Regions from separate parts of the uncultured Rossellomorea sp. genome, predicted to be linked through region 2. Evidence: riboswitches for the same ligand, from Rfam matches in the RefSeq annotation. Region 2 holds a riboswitch; each other region holds the start of a gene.

Region 1 (5,074 bases), on a different contig from region 2:
CTATCAAGCACTAGAAAAAGTAAACGGAATTGCTGAGAATCTTACATGGGGTGTGTACAGGGATACATTGATCGAACAGGCGGAGCAGGGTGTTGACTATTTCACCATTCATGCAGGTGTTTTATTGAGGTATATTCATCTGACGGCTGATCGTACAACAGGCATTGTTTCCCGTGGAGGTTCAATCATGGCACAATGGTGTCTTGCCCATCATAAAGAGAACTTTCTTTATTCCCATTTTGAAGATATATGTAAGATTTTAAAAGCCTATGATATCTCCGTTTCCTTAGGAGATGGTTTAAGACCCGGATCAATTGCTGATGCGAATGATGAAGCACAGTTTGCCGAGCTTGAAACATTAGGCGAGCTAACCAAAATTGCTTGGAAGCATGATGTACAAGTCATGATTGAAGGCCCTGGTCATGTACCGATGCATATGATTAAAGAGAATGTGGATAAGCAAATGGAAATCTGTCATGAAGCTCCTTTTTATACCTTGGGGCCATTAACGACAGATATTGCACCGGGGTATGATCACATTACTTCCGCCATAGGGGCTGCCATGATCGGTTGGTTTGGGACAGCCATGCTGTGCTATGTAACACCGAAAGAGCATCTGGGATTACCGAATAAAGATGATGTGAGAGAAGGTGTCATTGCTTATAAAATCGCAGCACATGCAGCGGATTTGGCGAAAGGCCATCCAGGGGCACAAGTCAGAGATAATGCCGTTTCTAAGGCTCGATTTGAATTTAGATGGAATGACCAATTTAATTTATCCCTGGACCCGGAGCGTGCAAGGGAGTATCATGATGAAACACTTCCTGCAGAAGGGGCAAAAACGGCCCATTTTTGTTCAATGTGTGGCCCGAAATTTTGTTCAATGAGAATATCACATGACATAAGGGGAATGAAGGAGACTAGCATGAATGATGCTCATAAGGAAATAGAAAAAGGATTGAAAGAAAAATCGAAGGAGTTTGTGGAAAATGGATCAAACATCTATCGATAAACCTTCTTGTCATGTACTGAAATTGAAGAATGAGATCGTAAAGCTCAATCAGAGAGTCATCCAACTCGAAAAAGAAGTGAAGAGCATTCAGGAAAACTGCAGACATGTCTTTTATGAAACGGATGTAACAAGATCTTGTATCAAATGTCATTATGTAGAAAGTACCTATTATTAGAAACGTGTAAGGTATTAATTAAATTTCTTTTGACAGCTTATATGTACCGTGCTACGATTATTACAAATTTCGGAATAGTAAATGAATATATTTGTAACTCTTATTGAGAGTGGTGGAGGGACTGGCCCTGTGAAACCCGGCAACCATTCAACCGATGTGTTGAAAAGGTGCTAATTCCTGCAAAGCACTTTGCTTTGGAAAATAAGAGAGGATTCTCATAAACATGAAGCCCTCTCTTTCGCAAGAGAGGGCTTTTCGTTTTTATGAAAGAAAAATTAAATAGACAAATGCAATAGGTGCTGAGTCATGCTCAGCTAAAAGGGAAGACCGGTGAAAATCCGGCACGGTCCCGCCACTGTAATGGGGAGCGACTTATCATTCAACCACTATTTCTGTTGAAATGGGAAGGGATAAGAAGCTGTGAACCTAAGTCAGGAGACCTGCCTGTTGTATGCGCTTATGCTCTACGTGGATATAGAGAGGGGTGAGGAATACGTGTTGAGAATACAAGATTGTCTCAACTCAAGTTAGTGATGCGTATGAATCTCTCTTTCATTTGAAAGGGAGATTTTTTTGTTGATGACAACCATATCAAGTATAAGGAGTGAGGATTGAATGAGTAAGGTGATCAGTTCAAATTTAGGATATCCAAGAATCGGTGAAAAGCGTGAATGGAAAAAGACGCTGGAACAATTTTGGGCAGGGAAGATTGAAAAGGATTCCTTCTTAGAACAAATGGAGGAAATACGAGTCAACCATTTGAAGAAGCAACTGGATCAGGGAATTGATTTGATTCCGGTTGGAGATTTCAGCTCATATGATCATGTGCTTGATACAGCCGTCATGTTCGGCTTGGTTCCTAAGAGGTTTCATTATGGTGGGGGTAAGGTCTCTCTTGAAACGTATTTTGAAATGGCCAGAGGATCAAAGGACGCGGTGGCACTGGAAATGACAAAATGGTTTAACACCAACTATCACTATCTCGTCCCTGAACTTGATGGGATCGTTCCCCGGTTGGTGGAAAATCGTCCCCTCCATTTTTTTAGGGAGGCAAAAGAAAAACTGGGTATAGAAGGAAAACCGGTTATCTTAGGTCCGTTCACATTTGTGAAATTGTCCAAAGGGTATGATAACGGGGACTATAAAACCATCGTTGATCAATTTGTCCCTCTTTATGCTGAAGTATTGCGTGATTTACAGGAAGAGGGTGTAGAGTGGGTACAAATGGATGAACCGATCTTGTGCACATCCATCGGGGATGAAGAGATGGATCAATTTAAAGAAGTCTATCAAACACTTAAAGAATCCTGCCCCGGGTTAAAGATCATCCTCCAAACCTATTATGATAGTTTGGAAAGGTACCAGCGGGTGTTAGCACTCCCAGTGGACGGCATAGGGATAGATTTTATGCATGATCGTGGTAAGAATTTGGCGGCGCTGAAAAGATTTGGTTTTCCTAAAGATAAATTCCTGGCTGCCGGCATTCTTGATGGCAGGAATATTTGGAGAAGTAATCTTGCTGATACCCATTCGCTTCTATCGTTCATTGCAGGGTATGTTCCGAGTGATCGCTTGATCATACAACCATCATGCAGTTTACTTCATGTACCTGTAACCTTGCAGAATGAAGAAGCAATTGATACACCTCTCATTGACGCTCTATCATTTGCTGATGAGAAATTACATGAAATCACAATTTTAACGAAGGGGATTCGTGAGGGAGTCGAGACAATAGAAGATGAGATTGCTCAAAGTGTAACGGCGATTAAGAATTTAAACGAATCACCCCTGCGCAATAATAGGGAGGTGCAGGAAGAGGTTGAGGAATTGCAACCCGATAATGTAGGGAGAAAGGATCCTTTCCATATTCGTAAACTGGAACAGGCGAAGTACTTTTCATTACCTTTTCTACCTACCACTACAATAGGAAGTTTTCCTCAAACCCAGGAAGTAAGAAGGCAAAGGTTGAAATGGAGGAAGGGAGAACTTTCTGATGGGGAGTATCAACAATATATTCATGCGGAAATAAAACGCTGGATTGAAATTCAGGAACAAATAGGTCTTGATGTGTTTGTACATGGGGAATTCGAGCGGACTGATATGGTTGAATTCTTTGGTGAGAAATTAGATGGTTTTCAATTTACGAAGTTTGGATGGGTACAATCATACGGTTCCAGATGTGTGAAGCCACCACTCATTTACGGTGATGTGAATTTTAAAGAACCGATGACGGTTAAAGAAACCGTATATGCCCAATCATTAACCGATAAACCGGTTAAAGGGATGTTAACGGGCCCGATCACGATTCTAAATTGGTCATTTATTCGGAATGATATATCACGATATGAAGTATCGAATCAAATCGCACTTTCTCTCCAAAAAGAGATAGAGGAATTAGAAGCCCATGGGATTCGCATGATACAAGTCGATGAGCCGGCACTTAGGGAAGGTCTGCCTTTAAAGAGTGAAAATTGGGAGGAATATCTAAAGGCTGCCGTTTATGCCTTCAGATTGGCCACTTCATCTGTACAGAAGCAAACCCAGGTCCACACACATATGTGCTATTCGGATTTTGAAGATATTATAGATGCCATCAGTGATCTGGATGCTGATGTCATCTCGATTGAAACATCAAGAAGTCATGGGGAGTTGATCCATGTTTTTGAAGATTATACGTATGACAAAGGGATTGGTCTCGGGGTATATGACATTCATAGTCCACGGGTGCCGAAACGTGAAGAATTAATCCGCAATATACATCGGGCTCTGGAAGTGCTGGATCCCCATTTATTCTGGGTCAACCCGGATTGTGGTTTGAAAACACGTGGGATCGATGAGACGGTCTTAGCTCTTAAAACCATGGTGGAAGCTGCGGAACAAGTGCGTGAAGAAGTGCTTCTTAAAAATGAAAGATAATAGACGGAGAACGAAGAGAAATATGATCGAGTGTAGCTGTACGCTCGTGTGATCCACCTTTACAAAACGCAGGGCGCAGGTGAAAGGAAGTGCGTCCTGCTCATAAGGAGAGAAAGAAAATGCCATACATAGCCATAGGAAGAATCATTCAAGTATTTAATGAACATCAGCCAAATCGCACTATCCTATATTTGGTGAGTGATAAGGGGATTGATGAGTTCCCAAAAGGGAGGGTTACATTAAAAACCGCTTTAGAATGGCAGGCTAAAGAAATGATATGTAATGTTTATGCTCCCAGTTAAAAAACGAGAGGGAAGAAAAATAAGCTTCCCAAAATCCTTTCAATTGTGTTAACTTAATGTTATACATAGTTTACATACACAAGGGGGATTTGAAAGTGAACGGAGAAAAACTAAGGATGATCATTCACTGTGCCATCTTTGCTGCGATTACGGGGATTTTCGCTCAAATCGAGATTCCACTGCCACTCGTACCAATCAGCGGACAAACATTGGCAGTAGGAATTACCGCGACGATTCTTGGAAGCCGATATGGAGCGTTTGCCATGGTTTGCTATGCAGCCCTGGGAGCAGTGGGTGTTCCTGTATTTGCGGGCTTCAGTGGAGGGGCACAGGTACTGGTCGGTCCTACGGGAGGCTATATTTTCGGCTTTATCGTAGCGGCTTTCTTTACAGGCTTCATTCTTGAAAAAACCAAATTCACCATTCCGATGGCGATGATTGCCAATACAGTCGGAATGATCATTACGTTGATCCTGGGTACCATTCAACTTAAATTTGTAGCCGATCTTAGCTGGAATCAGGCAATGGCAGCAGGTGTATATCCATTTATCGTAGTTGGACTTATCAAAGCATTCCTGGCCAGTTGGATTGGAATCACTGTAAGACAACGACTGGTTCAGGCGAGGTTAATCGGGAATCGGAAAGCAGCAGCATAATGAAAAAAGTTGA
Region 2 (5,074 bases):
GATCCTCAACGTTATGAAGCACATGCAGGAACGTTTCGGTACATCCATCATTTTGATCACCCATGATCTTGGTGTGGTGGCAGGAATGTGTGATCGGGTGATAGTGATGAAGGAAGGCGAGATTGTGGAATCCGGAACCACTGAAGAGATTTTTGAAATGCCCAAACATCCGTATACATTAAAGCTCCTGAATGCCTTGCCACGTCTCGACGAAGAAAAAAAGAAGAAGCCGACACCACTTCAAGCAAGGAGCGAAAGACCCTTGCTTGAAGTGAAGTCTCTTCAACAGCACTTTGATCTGGGGAAAGGAAATCGTCTTAAAGCAGTGGATGATATCTCTTTCTTTATTCTGGAAGGGGAGACTCTTGGTCTTGTAGGAGAATCAGGCTCTGGAAAATCCACAACGGGGAGAGCGATTCTTCGCCTTCATGAACCTACTGCAGGTGACGTCTATTATCAAGGAATGTCCGTGAACAGAATGAATAAAAGAGAAATGAAGGCGATGCGCCGCCATATGCAAATGATCTTTCAGGATCCATATGCTTCCCTTAATCCAAGATTCAAAGTACTTGATATTATTGGCCATGCGCTGGATATCCACGGTCTTTATAAGACTAAGAAGGAACGGAAAGATCGGGTAGAGGAACTATTGGAAATGGTAGGACTGAGTGCCTCCCATGCAAAGCGTTATCCACATGAATTCTCTGGGGGACAAAGGCAGAGGATCGGAATCGCCCGTGCATTAGCCGTAGAGCCGAAATTCATCGTATGCGATGAGCCGTTATCAGCTCTCGATGTTTCGATTCAATCGCAAATTGTAGACCTATTAGAGGATCTGCAGCAACGCCTCGGACTTACCTATTTATTTATTGCCCATGATCTCTCAATGGTCAAGCATATTAGTGACCGGGTTGCTGTAATGTACGCAGGAAAAATTGTAGAGCTGGCTGACAGCGAAGAGTTATACTCCAATCCTAAGCACCCGTACACCAAATCATTGCTTTCTGCCATCCCAATCCCCGATCCAAAGATCGAGAAGCAAAAAGAACGTGTCTTACTAGAGGAGCAAACGGATGAAGACAAATATCAGTTAGAGAATTCCGAGCTGGTAGAAGTCTCAAAAGGTCATTGGGTTGCCACTCCGGTGAAAGTAAGTGTATAAGGCTCATAAAGAAAGCTCAGCCAAGAGGATGGCTGAGCTTTCTTTTATGTGAGTCGTTATGATTGAAAGTGGATCGATTGAAGTCCACAATGTGGATGTTGGGTATGAATTTCTTTTTCGTAATACTCCAGAAGTTGTGAATGAGATAATCGGTGCAGGTCCTTTTTTATTTCTGGCAAGGCAGCTTCGAGAATATGAAGAATTACTTTTCTTTGATTGAGTTGGTTCAGATTGGAAATCATGATCTTCCTCCTTCAAAAAAATCAAGATGATTTAGAAAACAGAGCAAAAAAATAAACCATAGGCATTGTGGGGTGCCTTTGGTTTTCCAATGAGCATAGGGGATATGGAAGGGATTTAATTTATCTTAATTCAGATAAAGTTTACCTGTCAAGTAGGAATTATTTTGTCTGACACGCATATAATGCTTGAAAAGGTGTTGACATTGAAAGAATATTAAGATAAATTATGTTTTAACATATCCTTATGAAGAGCCGGGGGAAGAAACTGGTCTGATGATCCCGCAGCAACCTCTATGTATTGAAGGTGCTAAGTCCAGCAGGCAAATTGCCTGGAAGATAAGGAAGAGCTGAATGAATCAACCATTCCTCTCCTTATTGGGAGAGGTTTTTTAATGGAATAATGCTTGAGCTGATTGGAAAACCAAAGGCTCTAAACCTAATACAGGTTTAGTGCCTTTTTTTTAGGTTTAATTCCGAGTATTCCAATATAAATAATAGATCAGAAAGAGGGAACGAAATGAGAAAATTAATCATCTTTGCACTTGTAGGTTTCTTTGCACAGTTAGTGGATGGATCACTGGGTATGGCGTTTGGTTTAACATCATCTTCACTTTTATTAGCTTACGGAGTTGCCCCTGCTGTCGCTTCAGCCTCCATTCATATGTCTGAAATTGCGACAACGGCAGCTTCAGGAATATCACATTTTAAATTTGGGAATGTCAATAAACGAATGGCGGTGTTGTTATTAATCCCGGGTGCCATAAGTGCCTTTATTGGTGCAGCATTTCTCAGTAATATTCCAGGGGGATTGATCAAGCCATATATTTCTACTTTTCTATTGATTTTAGGTATATATATTTTCATTCGATTTCTATTTTTCTCACAATCAGGCTCAAGGAGACAAGAAGTTGGCAAAAAGACAATCCTGACCAAAAAGCGATTCCTCTTTCCTTTGGGTGCCGTTGCTGGATTCTTTGATGCAATCGGAGGCGGGGGATGGGGGCCGATCAATACACCGGTATTATTGGCAAACAAGAATGCAACACCAAGAGAAGTAGTCGGGACCGTTGATACAAGTGAGTTTGTCGTCACGATAGCTGCCACTTTAGGATTCGTCATCTTTCTCGGCTGGGAACAATTCAACTGGTTCTGGGTAAGTGCCTTTGTCATTGGTGGCGTACTTGCTGCTCCCCTTGCTGCATGGCTGGTTCGGATCCTGCAACCTTATTTGCTGGGAGTATTAGTAGGTGGATTCATTGTATTGACCAACTTAAACACATTATTAAAAGCTGGAGAAGTGAGTCCTGGATTATCAACAGCAGCATATGTATTGGTGGTTTTAGGCTGGATATCCGGAATCATCTATAGTCTGGTGAAGAATGGAAAAAAACAAGGTCTCCACCAAGACCATGACCAGGCTACTCTTTCTCATTAATATTTAATGGAGGGGCGGAGATGTCCAAACATTTGCGGGAATCTGTAAGGGGAAGAAGGCGGTTCTTAATCAATGAATTGATCAAACTCCACCAATCAGATATGGAGATCCGCAAACACATAGTTGTTGGATGTCTAGAGAGAAAAATTGTATCAACGAGAACAAGAAAGGACAACATGGACTGTCCGTTTTATTACCACTTTTAATAATCATTATCACTGTCGCCATTGCGTGCCTGTTTCACATTAGCCTGGTGTATTTCTCCGCAGTAAATGGGGAGGGAAAATGCACCCTTTGAATTTCATAAAGGGCATTGCTCCAGCCGGACTAATCGCATTTACCACTGTCAGCAGCTCAGCAACCCTTCCTGTCGCCATCCGGAATACAAGGGAGAAAACCTGAATGTTTCTAAAGAAGTAAGCAGCTTTGTCTTACCGCTGGGTTCTACCATTAATATGAATGGGGCTACGATTTATCAAGGTGTTGCCGTTTTCTTCATTGCCCAGTTTTATGGAGTGGATTTGTCTTTAGCTCAAATATTGAACGTTATTGGGGTAGCGATACTTGCCTCTATCGGGGCTGAAGGGGTACCGGGTGCAGGTCTGATTATGCTGACGATTGTACTGAGCTCAGTAAATCTCCCATTGGAGGGCATCGGATTAGTTGCAGCCGTCGACAGAATTCTTGATATGTTCAGAACATCTACAAATGTAATTGGGGATGCATCTGCAGCTGTAGTGATTGAAGAATCTGAAAAGAAAAAGCGTGCAGCAGAACAAAATACGAAGAGATATATTTCAGCTTGAAAAATCCGGGATTGAAACGCCCTTAGAACGAAGAGGTGAACCATGGAAAAGCATGTAACCATCCAATGGAGAGATTTGAATCTCTCGGCAGCTATCCATTATCCACCATCCTATTTAGAAGGTGGGAAGTCTACTTATCCCGTCATCATTATTTGCCATGGATTTATCGGTACAAAGATGGGGGTTAACCGCTTGTTTGTTAATGCCTCAAGAGAGCTTTCACAAAATGAATATGTAATCGTCAGATTTGATTATTCTGGTTGTGGTGAAAGTGAAGGATATTATGGAAGAAATAAAATAGAAGATTTGATCGATCAGACCGTTCACGTAATTGATTATGTTCAAACATTACCCTGTATTGATCGGAACAATGTCCTTCTCATCGGCCATAGCTTAGGTGGCGCGGTCGCTTTACTGACCGCGGTAAAAGACGAACGAGTGAGGAACCTGGTGCTATGGTCGGCAGTGGGGACTCCTTATCAAGATATCATGAATATTATTGGAATAGAGAATGCTACTGAAATGGATATAAATAAAGAAGTGGAATTTCAAGGATATCTGCTCAGAAAAGAATTCTTCCAATCTTTACAGCGCTATGAGCCAATTAAGTGCGCCATGCGTTTTAAAGGGAATGTATTGGTCGTCCATGGGGATGAAGATGAGGAAATAGATGTGAATCATTGTATTCATTATGATGCTTCATTTTCTAGAAGACGAGTGGGAAGTTGTGAAAAACGCATTATTAAAGGAGCGTGTCATACCTATTCGTCAAATATAGTCTTCAACGAGTTAATCAAGACGACAGGGGAGTGGGTTCAAAAAACACCAAAGTAAAACGCAGAATAATGCTTTGTGTGTAAATGCATCCATAAAAATATAAAAGTAAAAAATTCTCACAATAATCAATCTATAAACCGCTCTCAAAATTATTCTCAAATAATTTTGAGAGTTATTTTTTTGAGATGTGAGAAATTCTTTCCAACATTGTTACCGTTCTGTGAATAAACTTCGACGAAATTTCGAAAATCTGTTTAAAGTTAAGTGAAACAAGGGTACCTTTTAATAGAATTTGATAGTATAGGCTACAGTGATAAATCCGACATAAAGGAAGGTGATTTCCCCTATGTTCAATAAATTCAAGCCATACTTGATTGTCTTGATCAGTCTGGTTTCATTATTTTTCATCATTATATTCAGTTCGGGAAGTGAAATGATCATTCTCGATCCGAAAGGGCCGGTAGGGGCCGTTCAGAAAGATCTCATCATGCTGTCAATCTACTATATGCTTGGCATCATGGTTGTCGTTCTTTCCTTCTTTACTGTTATTCTCCTAAAATATCGCAGCAGTAAAAAGGATAGCGATTACAAGCCCGAAATGCACGGGAGTACGAAATTAGAAATAATATGGACGCTTATTCCAGTTTTGATT
Region 3 (5,074 bases), on a different contig from region 2:
TGCAACACGAGCAGTGGAACGTCAGGCATTTTTTCCAGGTTTATAAAAGCCAGTTTGATCGCATGGGCGAGCTCCCTGTACCAGCGGACGGACACCTTGGTGATATAGAGTGAATCGTTGCTGTCAATTTCACGTACGTCTGCATTTCTTGTTGCCATATCGATCGTTAACCCGGATGGAAACTTCACCATGGGAGCGATCTTATTCAAACCGTGGGACAAGAGCTCGATCGGTTTTGAAGGGGTCGTGACCAAGCCTAAACAAGGTGAGGACAAGATCACACCTGCCAGGTTCACATGGGATTCCTGAAGCATACGCACCGCAACAAGCCCCCCCATACTATGACCTATCATAAATACTGGTAATTCAAATTGATATGCTGCCTGTACCCAATCTTTCACTTCCACTATATATTCATCAAAGGAATCAATATGTCCTCTTTTACTTCTTGAGGTCATACCCTGCCCCGGTAAATCCCCCATTATGACATGATAGCCTGCTGCACGCCACATTTCAATGAGCCAACCGTACCTGCCATGATGTTCCATTGCTCCATGAATGATGACGATGACTGCCTTTGCTTCTTGATCTGTTTCCCATTTCCACATGGCAATCCCTCCTTTATAGTTCTCTAATTGATTGAATTCTGCTACCATTTATTATAGTAAATATTATTGAAAGGGGTAGTAAAAAATGCTCTATCCGTATCATGATAAAAAACCAGTCATCTCTCACTCAGCTTACATTGCCGATTATGTGACCATCTCCGGGGATGTCGAGATCGGGGAAGAGTCCAGTATTTGGTTTAACACCGTCATCAGAGGGGATGTCGCTCCAACGAAAATCGGTAATAAAGTAAATATACAGGATAATTCCATTCTCCATCAGAGTCCAAATAACCCTCTTATTCTTGAAGATGAAGTAACCGTCGGCCATGGAGTGATTCTACATAGCTGCAAAATTCGAAAGAAAGCGTTAATCGGTATGGGATCCATTATTCTCGATAATGCTGAAATTGGTGAAGGAGCTTTTATTGGAGCAGGAAGCCTTGTTCCTCAAGGGAAAGTCATTCCTCCTAATACGCTGGCATTCGGCAGGCCAGCAAAAGTAGTGAGAGAGCTAAACGAACATGATATTAGCGAAATGAAGCGCATTTCCAGAGAATACGCTGAAAAAGGACAATATTATAAAAGCATCAAACCATTTTAACTTCTTATACTTGGGATACCCCATCCTTCATTAGATTACTCATGTAATATTTTCAGGTGTAACACGTGTGATTGTTTCCTCGAACAGGTTTTATCTGCCGTTTTAGAAATATATCTGCCAGTATCGGGATATGTCTGCCATGTGACACAAACTAATAAATTTCGCCGAATCAATTAGAAATGCCACTCATCAAAAAGAGACCAACACCCATAAAGTGTTGGTCTCTTTGATCTTATCTTATTCGCCTAACGCTTCTGCTTTTAATGCTTCAGCTTTGTTTGTACGCTCCCAAGGAAGATCAATATCGTTACGGCCGAAGTGTCCGTAAGCAGCTGTTTGCTTGTAGATCGGACGACGAAGGTCCAGCATTTTGATGATGCCAGCAGGACGAAGGTCAAAGTTGTTGCGGACAACATCAATCAATACGTCTTCTGATACTTTACCCGTTCCGAATGTGTCGATTGAAATAGATACCGGTTGAGCAACACCGATTGCATACGCTAATTGAACTTCACATTTTTCAGCTAAACCAGCTGCTACAATGTTCTTCGCTACGAAACGTGCTGCATATGCCGCTGAACGGTCCACTTTCGTTGCATCCTTACCAGAGAATGCACCGCCACCATGACGAGCATATCCGCCGTATGTGTCAACGATGATTTTACGTCCTGTTAAACCTGCATCACCTTGTGGTCCACCGATAACGAAACGACCTGTCGGGTTGATGAAATATTTTGTTTGCTCATCGATCAGTTCTTTCGGTACAACCGGATCGATGACATATTCCTTCAAGTTACGCTGGATTTGCTCAAGCGTTACTTCAGGGTGATGTTGAGTAGAGATAACGATCGTGTCGATTCGAACCGGCTTGTCGTTTTCATCATATTCAACTGTTACTTGCGTTTTTCCATCAGGACGTAAGTAAGGAAGAATTTCTTCTTTACGAACTTCCGTTAAGCGACGGGAAATTTTGTGAGCAAGGGAAATGGGAAGAGGCATAAGCTCTTTCGTTTCATTACAAGCGAATCCAAACATTAACCCTTGGTCACCTGCTCCGATTGCATCGATCTCCTCATCCGTCATTTGTCCTTCACGGGCTTCAAGTGCCTGGTCTACCCCTTGAGCGATATCAGCAGATTGCTCATCGATGGATGTCAATACTGCACATGTTTCAGCGTCAAAGCCGTATTTCGCACGAGTGTAGCCAATTTCACGGATTGTTTCGCGAACGATTTTCGGAATATCGACATACGTACTAGTTGTAATTTCACCTGCAACAAGTACAAGACCCGTTGTAACAGACGTTTCACATGCTACACGAGCATTAGGGTCATTGGTAAGAATTGCATCAAGAATTGAATCAGAAATTTGGTCACAAATTTTATCTGGATGTCCTTCGGTTACGGACTCAGATGTAAACAGACGACGTTTAGTTGACATCAAGGTTCCTCCTTAAGCTATTTGTTAGACTTTGATCTAACAAAACATTAAACAGATACGGTACTCATTCCCTAAGTAGTATGAAGTAAACATGGTTTTTTTATAAAAAAATCATGAATTATGTGCATTTGATCCTCTATAAACAGAAAAAACCCTTCCTCATGATTAAAGCAATAGAGGAAAGGTTTCAGATCATAGCCGCGCCTTTTCTCTCTTATCGTTCAAGGTTCATAGACCTTGCCTCAGTTTAGCACCTTCGCTTAATCGGATCGTTTCAAAGTATAAGATCCATTCACTATTTAGCAGGTTGCTGGGTTTCATAGGGTCTGCTCCCTCCACCAGCTCAGGATAAGAGTATCCGTTCAAGGAACAATGATAACGTTTAGGACTAGAGGTGTCAACTTTTTTTCGAGTGACAGGTTTAACCAATCTTTTAGCCTCTTTTTATGACTTCAACCTATTTTTCTTCATTAAAATAACCTAATGGGGTAATGAGGCTAAACATTTAGATTTTTTCTTCATATATATAAGAAGAAACAAGCTGTATTTGGACGAAAAATGTGACAAAATGAAGACACATTATAAAATTAAATAAATAGTATAGACTAATAGCTTGATTGTGTTATACTATTTTTGTGAAGTAAGCGATGCCATTAAATAAATTTATATAAAGGAAGGGTTCTAATGAATTCAGTGAGCATGTCTAATGAATTAACAGAATTACTTAACGGTCAAAATATTCAGGAACAATTATCTGTTTCCCAACTAGTTGAAAAAGTCCTTCAACGCAATGAAGGCGTTTTAACATCATCAGGTGCAGTCAGAGCAGAAACTGGTAAATACACAGGACGCTCTCCTAAGGATAAATTTATTGTTGAAGAACCATCCACGAAGGATAAGATTGAGTGGGGTTCTGTCAATCAACCCATCTCTTCAGAATCATTCGATAAACTATATACAAAAGTGATCAATTACTTAAAAGAAAAAGAAGAAGTGTTCTCATTCCAAGGGTTCGCAGGTGCAGACCCAAAACATAGACTGCCGATTCAGGTTATCAACGAATTTGCTTGGCATAATCTTTTCGCTCATCAATTATTCATTCGCCCGACAGAAGAAGAGCTAAAGGGTCACCAATCAGAATTCACAATCGTTTCTGCTCCGAACTTCAAGGCGGATCCCGAAGTTGACGGAACTCATTCTGAAACATTTATCATTGTATCATTCGAAAGAAGAATTGTCCTGATTGGTGGTACTGAGTATGCAGGTGAAATGAAAAAATCGATTTTCTCTGTCATAAACTACGTGCTTCCTGAATCCGATATCCTTTCCATGCACTGCTCTTCAAACGTGGGACGCGAAGGCGATGTGGCATTGTTCTTCGGTTTATCCGGAACTGGAAAAACGACTTTATCCGCAGACCCTAACCGCCGTTTGATCGGCGATGATGAACACGGTTGGTCTCCAAACGGTGTTTTCAATATCGAAGGCGGCTGCTACGCTAAATGTATCGGTCTGACACGTGAGAAAGAGCCACAAATCTTCGATGCCATCCGTTTCGGTTCTGTCCTTGAAAATGTTGTCCTTGATGACAATTCCCGCATCCCGGATTATGAGGATAACACATTAACTGAAAACACTCGTGCTGCATACCCTCTTCAAGCGATGGAAAACATCGTTGAACCAAGTGTTGCAGGACATCCAAATACAATCGTATTCTTAACGGCAGATGCATTCGGGGTATTACCTCCAATCAGCAAACTGACGAAAGAACAAGCAATGTACCACTTCTTAAGTGGATATACATCGAAGCTTGCAGGTACGGAGCGTGGGATCACTTCACCACAAGCAACGTTCTCAACATGCTTTGGCTCACCATTCCTGCCACTTCCTGCAACTCGTTATGCCGAGATGCTTGGGAAGAAAATCGATGAGCACAATGCACAGGTATTCTTAGTGAACACCGGGTGGACTGGTGGAGAATACGGTGTTGGTAACCGCATGAAGTTATCTTACACTCGTGCTATGGTTCAAGCAGCTCTTGAAGGCGAACTGACTCACGTTGAAACAGAAACGGACGACATCTTCGGTCTGAACATCCCTGTTCACGTTCCTGGTGTTCCTGACGAAGTGCTGCAACCAAAAAGAACATGGTCCAATGAAGCAGCATATGAAGTGAAAGCAAAAGAACTAGCCCACAAATTCAACGAGAACTTCAAGAAATTCTCAAACGTACCATCTGAAATCGAACTTAAAGGCGGTCCATCCGTTAAATAGTCTACTATACAAAGGTCCGTCCCTCATTCTTGAGGGACGGACCTTTGTTATGGTTATAATCCTTTTTTACGGCCGGTGATTCTGTTAAATAAAAAGACTACAATGGCAATAACGAGTAAGATATGGATGATGGCTCCTCCGATTTTAAAGA
Region 4 (5,074 bases), 220 kb from region 2:
GGTAAGAAACCTAAGATCAAGGTACTGAGCATGAATGTCATCCCGGCAGAATCCACAGTGGAAAAAGCGTTGGAATTGAAGAATGGAGATCCCGTCAATCGGTTAGAGAGGATCCGATATTCAGACGGGCTGCCCCTGCAATATGAGGTGGCCTATCTGCCCTGGTACAAGACGCCAGGCCTTGATAAAGACGAATGTGAAAGATCTCTTTACAAGCTCCTGGAAACACAGTTTGAGATAAAAATTAAAAAAACCATCGAAACCATCGAGCTATTTTTAGCAGATGAGCGAGTGGCAGGGAAGCTTGAGGTACCAGAGGGGACACCTTGCTTTATGATCGAAACGACAGCTTATGTAGAGGATGGATCCGTGATCGAATTTTCCAAAGCGATCTTCAGAGGAGATAAAGCGAGCTTTCTTGTAGAAAGAACCTATTAGAAAAAAGGGGATGGGGGATTATGAGGAACGTGATCGTCAATGCAGATGACTTTGGTTTATGCCGGGGAGTGAACTATGGCATCGTTGATAGTCACCGGTTTGGAATTGTCAACTCAACAACGATGCTTGTCAATATGCCCGGGACTCTGCATGCGTTGGAATTGGCGAAGGTTTTTCCTGAATTAGAGGTTGGGATCCATTTAACACTGACATGCGGGAGACCGGTTTCGGCCGGGGTACCATCACTACAGGATGAAAGAGGCTTTTTCCGTTACACCAGCAGGATTTTTGAAGAAAAAGAAATCAATGTGGATGAGGTTGAAATGGAGTGGGAGGCTCAGGTGGATAAATTTCTATCATTCGGTCTGCCCCTTTCTCATATTGACAGTCATCATCATGTTCATAGCTTTCGACCACTGATCCCGGTGGTGAAGAGATTGTCAGAGCGCTTTGGGGTACCGGTCCGGAATGTTTTTGGTGATAAGGGTGGCGAAATGGATGTGTTAACCGATCGGTTCTCGATGGACTTTTATGGGGACGGAGTGTCGGTTGAAGGATTGAAGAGGATTTTGGACAGCAGGGATGGAGGTGAGACGCTTGAGATTATGTGTCATCCGGCTTATGTTGATTCCTATTTGAAGATGAATTCTTCTTATTGTGAGCAGCGGTTGAGGGAGTTGGATGTGTTGACAGTGATTAAGGAGTGGACGTTTTAGTTTTCGTTTGGTTGTTTGAGAGATTAGAATATTTGTAGTGAGTTGTTATGACAAATGATCGGGGTGCTGCTATTGAAGGTAGTGCCTTTTTGTATTGGTAATGGAGGTTAGTCCCAATTGGAGGTGGAAAGGAATGTTTTTGGATAATATGTATGGTTTTTGAGTCTTTGAGATGGTGTAAAGGCAGGATATTAACTGAAATCGATGTGAGATACATGGATTGATAGGGTGCGAGGAGTTTTATTATCGACATTCCCCCTTTTATTATCAACTTTAGGAATATATTATTAACTGTAAAAAAGTGGATATATTCCACCCCAAGATCAAACCCTAGTCCAACAACACAAAAAAACCTTCCCTAGTACAACAATAAAGATAACGCTTACATAAAAACAACTGTAAAATTCCCTATTGACTTCCATTCCCATACCCAGTATTATCCTCTATAAGATTAAAAAATTAGAAAATTACATACTTTCAATTATCCAGAGTGACCGAGGGATCAGGCCCTACGACGTCCGGCAACCTCCAGTATTGGAACGGTGCCAATTCCTGCAGAATGATTTCATTCTGAGAGATAAGTCGAGATAAACAGGCGATGCTTCTTTCAGTTGAAAGAGGCATTTTTTATTGGATGAAAAAAGGGGTGTGCACATTGATCGAGATTCGAAATCTAGTTAAAACCTACAGTACAAAAAAGCAAACGGTGGTCGGTGTCGATAACGTTTCCGTAAAAATCGAAAAGGGTGAGATTTTTGGAATCGTCGGATACAGTGGAGCGGGGAAGAGTTCACTCATTCGCTGCCTGAATTTATTAGAAACCCCTACATCAGGAGAAATCATCATTGACGGACAGGATTTCACGAAACTCACGTCCAAACAATTAAGACTCGCCCGTCAAAAAACGAGCATGATCTTTCAACATTTTCACTTGATCAAATCCAAAACGGTGTTTGACAATCTGGCTTTTGCCTTGAAAGCGGCTAGTGTACCTAAAGCGAAAATCAAGCCCAGAGTCGTCGAGCTCCTTGAGATGGTCGGTCTATCGGACAAAGCAGATGCGTACCCGGCCCAGCTCAGCGGAGGACAAAAGCAAAGAGTCGGGATTGCGAGAGCCCTTGCGAATAACCCATCGGTTTTACTTTGCGACGAAGCGACCTCGGCACTCGATCCGAATACAACGAAATCAATCTTGAAACTATTGAAAAAGATTAATAAAGAACTAGGTTTGACCATCGTCCTCATCACACACGAGATGGAAGTGGTGAAAGAGATATGCGACCGGATGGCCGTGATGCAGGACGGGAAAATCGTGGAGGAAGGGCCGGTTTATGACCTGTTTGCAGAACCTAAGCAGCCTTTAACGAAGCAATTCATTGAAACAATCCTTCAATTTGAACTCCCGCCGCACCTCGTGGAATCAAGGAAAGGAAAACTGATCAAAATCCAATTCAAAGGATCGATCGCAGAGGAAAGCGTCGTATCGGAAGTGTTCCAGAAATACAAGGTGCGAGGCAATATCCTGCACGGCAAGATCGAATATATTCAGGAAGTGCCACTGGGGATTTTCATCATGGAGCTGATTGGTTCCCATGAAGAAATCGAAGCAGCGATCCGATTCATCACGCTGAAGACGCAGAGCTTGGAGGTGCTTGAGAATGCTGCCTGATTCATTGACTGCGATTTTGCCAGAATTGAATAAAGCCTTTTTTGAAACGGTCTATATGGTGGGGATTTCACTTGGAGTCGCGATTTTAGTGGGATTACCGCTTGGGATTCTTCTTTTTGTAACAGACAAAGGCTTGTTTTTACAAAATAGTTTGATTAAAAAGGTCGTTGGATTTGTCGTCAATATGGTGCGGTCGGTTCCGTTCATTATTCTATTAGTAGCACTCTTACCATTAACCAAACTATTGACCGGAACCACGATCGGACCGACGGCAGCATCCGTATCACTCTCTGTTGCGGGAATTCCATTTTTTGCGAGAATGGTAGAAACGTCATTGCGAGAGATTGATAAAGGTGTCATTGAAGCTTCGGTTTCAGTGGGGGCAAGTCCTTGGATGATCATTAAGGACGTGCTGTTACCGGAAGCACGACCGGCGGTGATTCAGGCAATCACGATTACAACGATCAGTTTAGTCGCCTATTCCGCCATGGCTGGGATCGTCGGTGGAGGCGGAGTCGGGGACCTGGCGATCCGCTTCGGATACTACCGTTATGACAACACGGTGATGATCACGACCGTCGTCATTTTAATTTGTTTAGTTCAGCTCATCCAGTATACGGGTGATGTGTTTGCACGATTAGTCGATAAACGATAACTACTTTAGGGGGAACAACAAGTGAAAAAGTGGATTTTATTCGTAGCATTAGCGGTAACAATGAGCATTCTTGCAGCTTGCGGCGGGGACGAAGCAAGTTCAAGCGCGGAAGATAAAAAAGAGGTAACCATTGGAGCGACATCCGGACCATACAGTGATATGGTGACAAAAGCGATCAAGCCCGGTCTTGAAGAAAAAGGATACACGGTTGAAGTGAAAGAGTTCAGTGATTACATCCAGCCGAACAACGCACTGGCCCAGGGAGATCTGGATGCGAACCTTTTCCAGCATAAAATCTACATGGAAACCTTCGCGAAACAGCATAATATGGATTTATCCGAAGTGATTGTCGTACCAACGGCTCCAATGGGAATCTACTCACAGAAGTTCGATTCGATTGAAAACATAAAAGAAGGCAGTGCCATTGCCATTCCTAATGATCCGACGAACGCAGCACGGGCGTTTCAGATTCTGGAGGATGCTAAGCTGATCACGTTAAAGCCGGATACAGATCCATTGACTGTTTCAGAAAAAGATATTGCAGAAAACGTGAAAAACCTGCAATTCAAACCAATCGAAGCAGCACAGCTGCCAAGAGCAGTTGACAGTGTTGATCTATCTGCGGTTCCAGGGAACTATGCACTCGCTGCCGATATGGACTTACTTGATTCACTTCAGCTGGAGGACATGCCCGATCAGTATCGAAACCGAGTGGTTGTAAATACGAAGGACGTTGACTCACAACTGGTGAAAGACATCAAAGCAGTCGTCGAAGCAGACGAATTCGAGAAAATCATCGACGAAGAATTCAAAGGCTTCGGTAAGCCTGAGTGGATGGAGTAGAGGGACGGACCTCTAGTCGGGATATTTAATATAAGAAAGCCATAGGGACGGGCTTCCGCAAAATGCGGAGGTCCGTCCCTCATTTTATAGACAGCACTTCTTATATTTTTTACCGCTGCCGCATGGGCAAGGGTCATTGCGTCCTACTTTTTCTTCGTTTATGACGGGTTGTGGAATTAGCGCGGCTGGTTCATTCAACATTTCAAGTTCCATTACCTCCAGTAAGTGTCTCCACTCTGGAAGTTTGGGGTGTTGGATGCCATTCATGACGCAATTGACATATAGTGATTCTTCTAAGCAAAGCAGCCCATCTTCATACCCTGTTTCAATTAAAACTTCTATCCTGGGAATCGCGTCTGTTGATAGATGTCGACATAGATTATCTGCCATGATTGTTCTGGCGGTTAGGTCCTCGGTTTGATCAAACAGTCTTAGTAATGCTTGTTCAGCTTCATTGGTTTTGATCCTTCCAAGTACATCCAAAGTGTAGAAAAAGGTGTTTCCGTAGAGTGCTATTTTTTCAACTTCTTGTACGACCAGGTCCGTCCCTATTTTGACGAGGGTATTTGCAATTTCCTCAAATAAAAAGTCGCCTTCCTCTTCGTTTTTAAAGAGACTCACTAATAGGGGGACTACACTTTCTTCCCGCATTTCACCTGCCATGTAGACAACATATATCCATTCAAATCCGAAAAACTCCTCTTCCTCCATAATGTTCTGAAGTCCATTCTGTACTTCCCAGCTTTCAATGCC

What was found. A riboswitch is a leader RNA that binds a small molecule or an ion and turns the genes downstream of it on or off. The one in region 2 is predicted to bind S-adenosylmethionine.
Region 1: linked by a shared signal. The riboswitch ahead of metE (5-methyltetrahydropteroyltriglutamate--homocysteine S-methyltransferase) and the one ahead of Q1B03_RS15805 (sulfite exporter TauE/SafE family protein) in region 2 are both predicted to bind S-adenosylmethionine.
Region 3: linked by a shared signal. The riboswitch ahead of metK (methionine adenosyltransferase) and the one ahead of Q1B03_RS15805 (sulfite exporter TauE/SafE family protein) in region 2 are both predicted to bind S-adenosylmethionine.
Region 4: linked by a shared signal. The riboswitch ahead of Q1B03_RS14820 (methionine ABC transporter ATP-binding protein) and the one ahead of Q1B03_RS15805 (sulfite exporter TauE/SafE family protein) in region 2 are both predicted to bind S-adenosylmethionine.

What each region holds. Positions count from the first base shown of each region.
Region 1 is NZ_CANKZT010000001.1:1,293,089-1,298,162, reverse strand. It holds gene thiC (phosphomethylpyrimidine synthase ThiC) at 1-1,012, shown strand, start outside; gene Q1B03_RS06680 (hypothetical protein) at 990-1,187, shown strand; SAM riboswitch class I at 1,285-1,395, shown strand; cobalamin riboswitch at 1,465-1,650, shown strand; gene metE (5-methyltetrahydropteroyltriglutamate--homocysteine S-methyltransferase) at 1,803-4,103, shown strand; gene Q1B03_RS06670 (biotin transporter BioY) at 4,522-5,061, shown strand.
Region 2 is NZ_CANKZT010000004.1:266,723-271,796, forward strand. It holds gene Q1B03_RS15795 (ABC transporter ATP-binding protein) at 1-1,162, shown strand, start outside; gene Q1B03_RS15800 (hypothetical protein) at 1,219-1,404, opposite strand; SAM riboswitch class I at 1,644-1,747, shown strand; gene Q1B03_RS15805 (sulfite exporter TauE/SafE family protein) at 1,922-2,839, shown strand; gene Q1B03_RS15810 (cation:dicarboxylate symporter family transporter) at 3,125-3,241, shown strand; gene Q1B03_RS15815 (dicarboxylate/amino acid:cation symporter) at 3,289-3,645, shown strand; gene Q1B03_RS15820 (S9 family peptidase) at 3,688-4,479, shown strand; gene qoxA (cytochrome aa3 quinol oxidase subunit II) at 4,769-5,074, shown strand, end outside.
Region 3 is NZ_CANKZT010000001.1:1,286,912-1,291,985, forward strand. It holds gene Q1B03_RS06640 (alpha/beta fold hydrolase) at 1-608, opposite strand, end outside; gene Q1B03_RS06645 (gamma carbonic anhydrase family protein) at 694-1,209, shown strand; gene metK (methionine adenosyltransferase) at 1,447-2,649, opposite strand; SAM riboswitch class I at 2,861-3,004, opposite strand; gene pckA (phosphoenolpyruvate carboxykinase (ATP)) at 3,334-4,923, shown strand; gene Q1B03_RS06660 (lmo0937 family membrane protein) at 4,977-5,074, opposite strand, start outside.
Region 4 is NZ_CANKZT010000004.1:42,122-47,195, forward strand. It holds gene Q1B03_RS14810 (GntR family transcriptional regulator) at 1-438, shown strand, start outside; gene chbG (chitin disaccharide deacetylase) at 459-1,154, shown strand; SAM riboswitch class I at 1,633-1,738, shown strand; gene Q1B03_RS14820 (methionine ABC transporter ATP-binding protein) at 1,810-2,823, shown strand; gene Q1B03_RS14825 (methionine ABC transporter permease) at 2,813-3,478, shown strand; gene Q1B03_RS14830 (MetQ/NlpA family ABC transporter substrate-binding protein) at 3,500-4,321, shown strand; gene Q1B03_RS14835 (YecA family protein) at 4,406-5,074, opposite strand, start outside.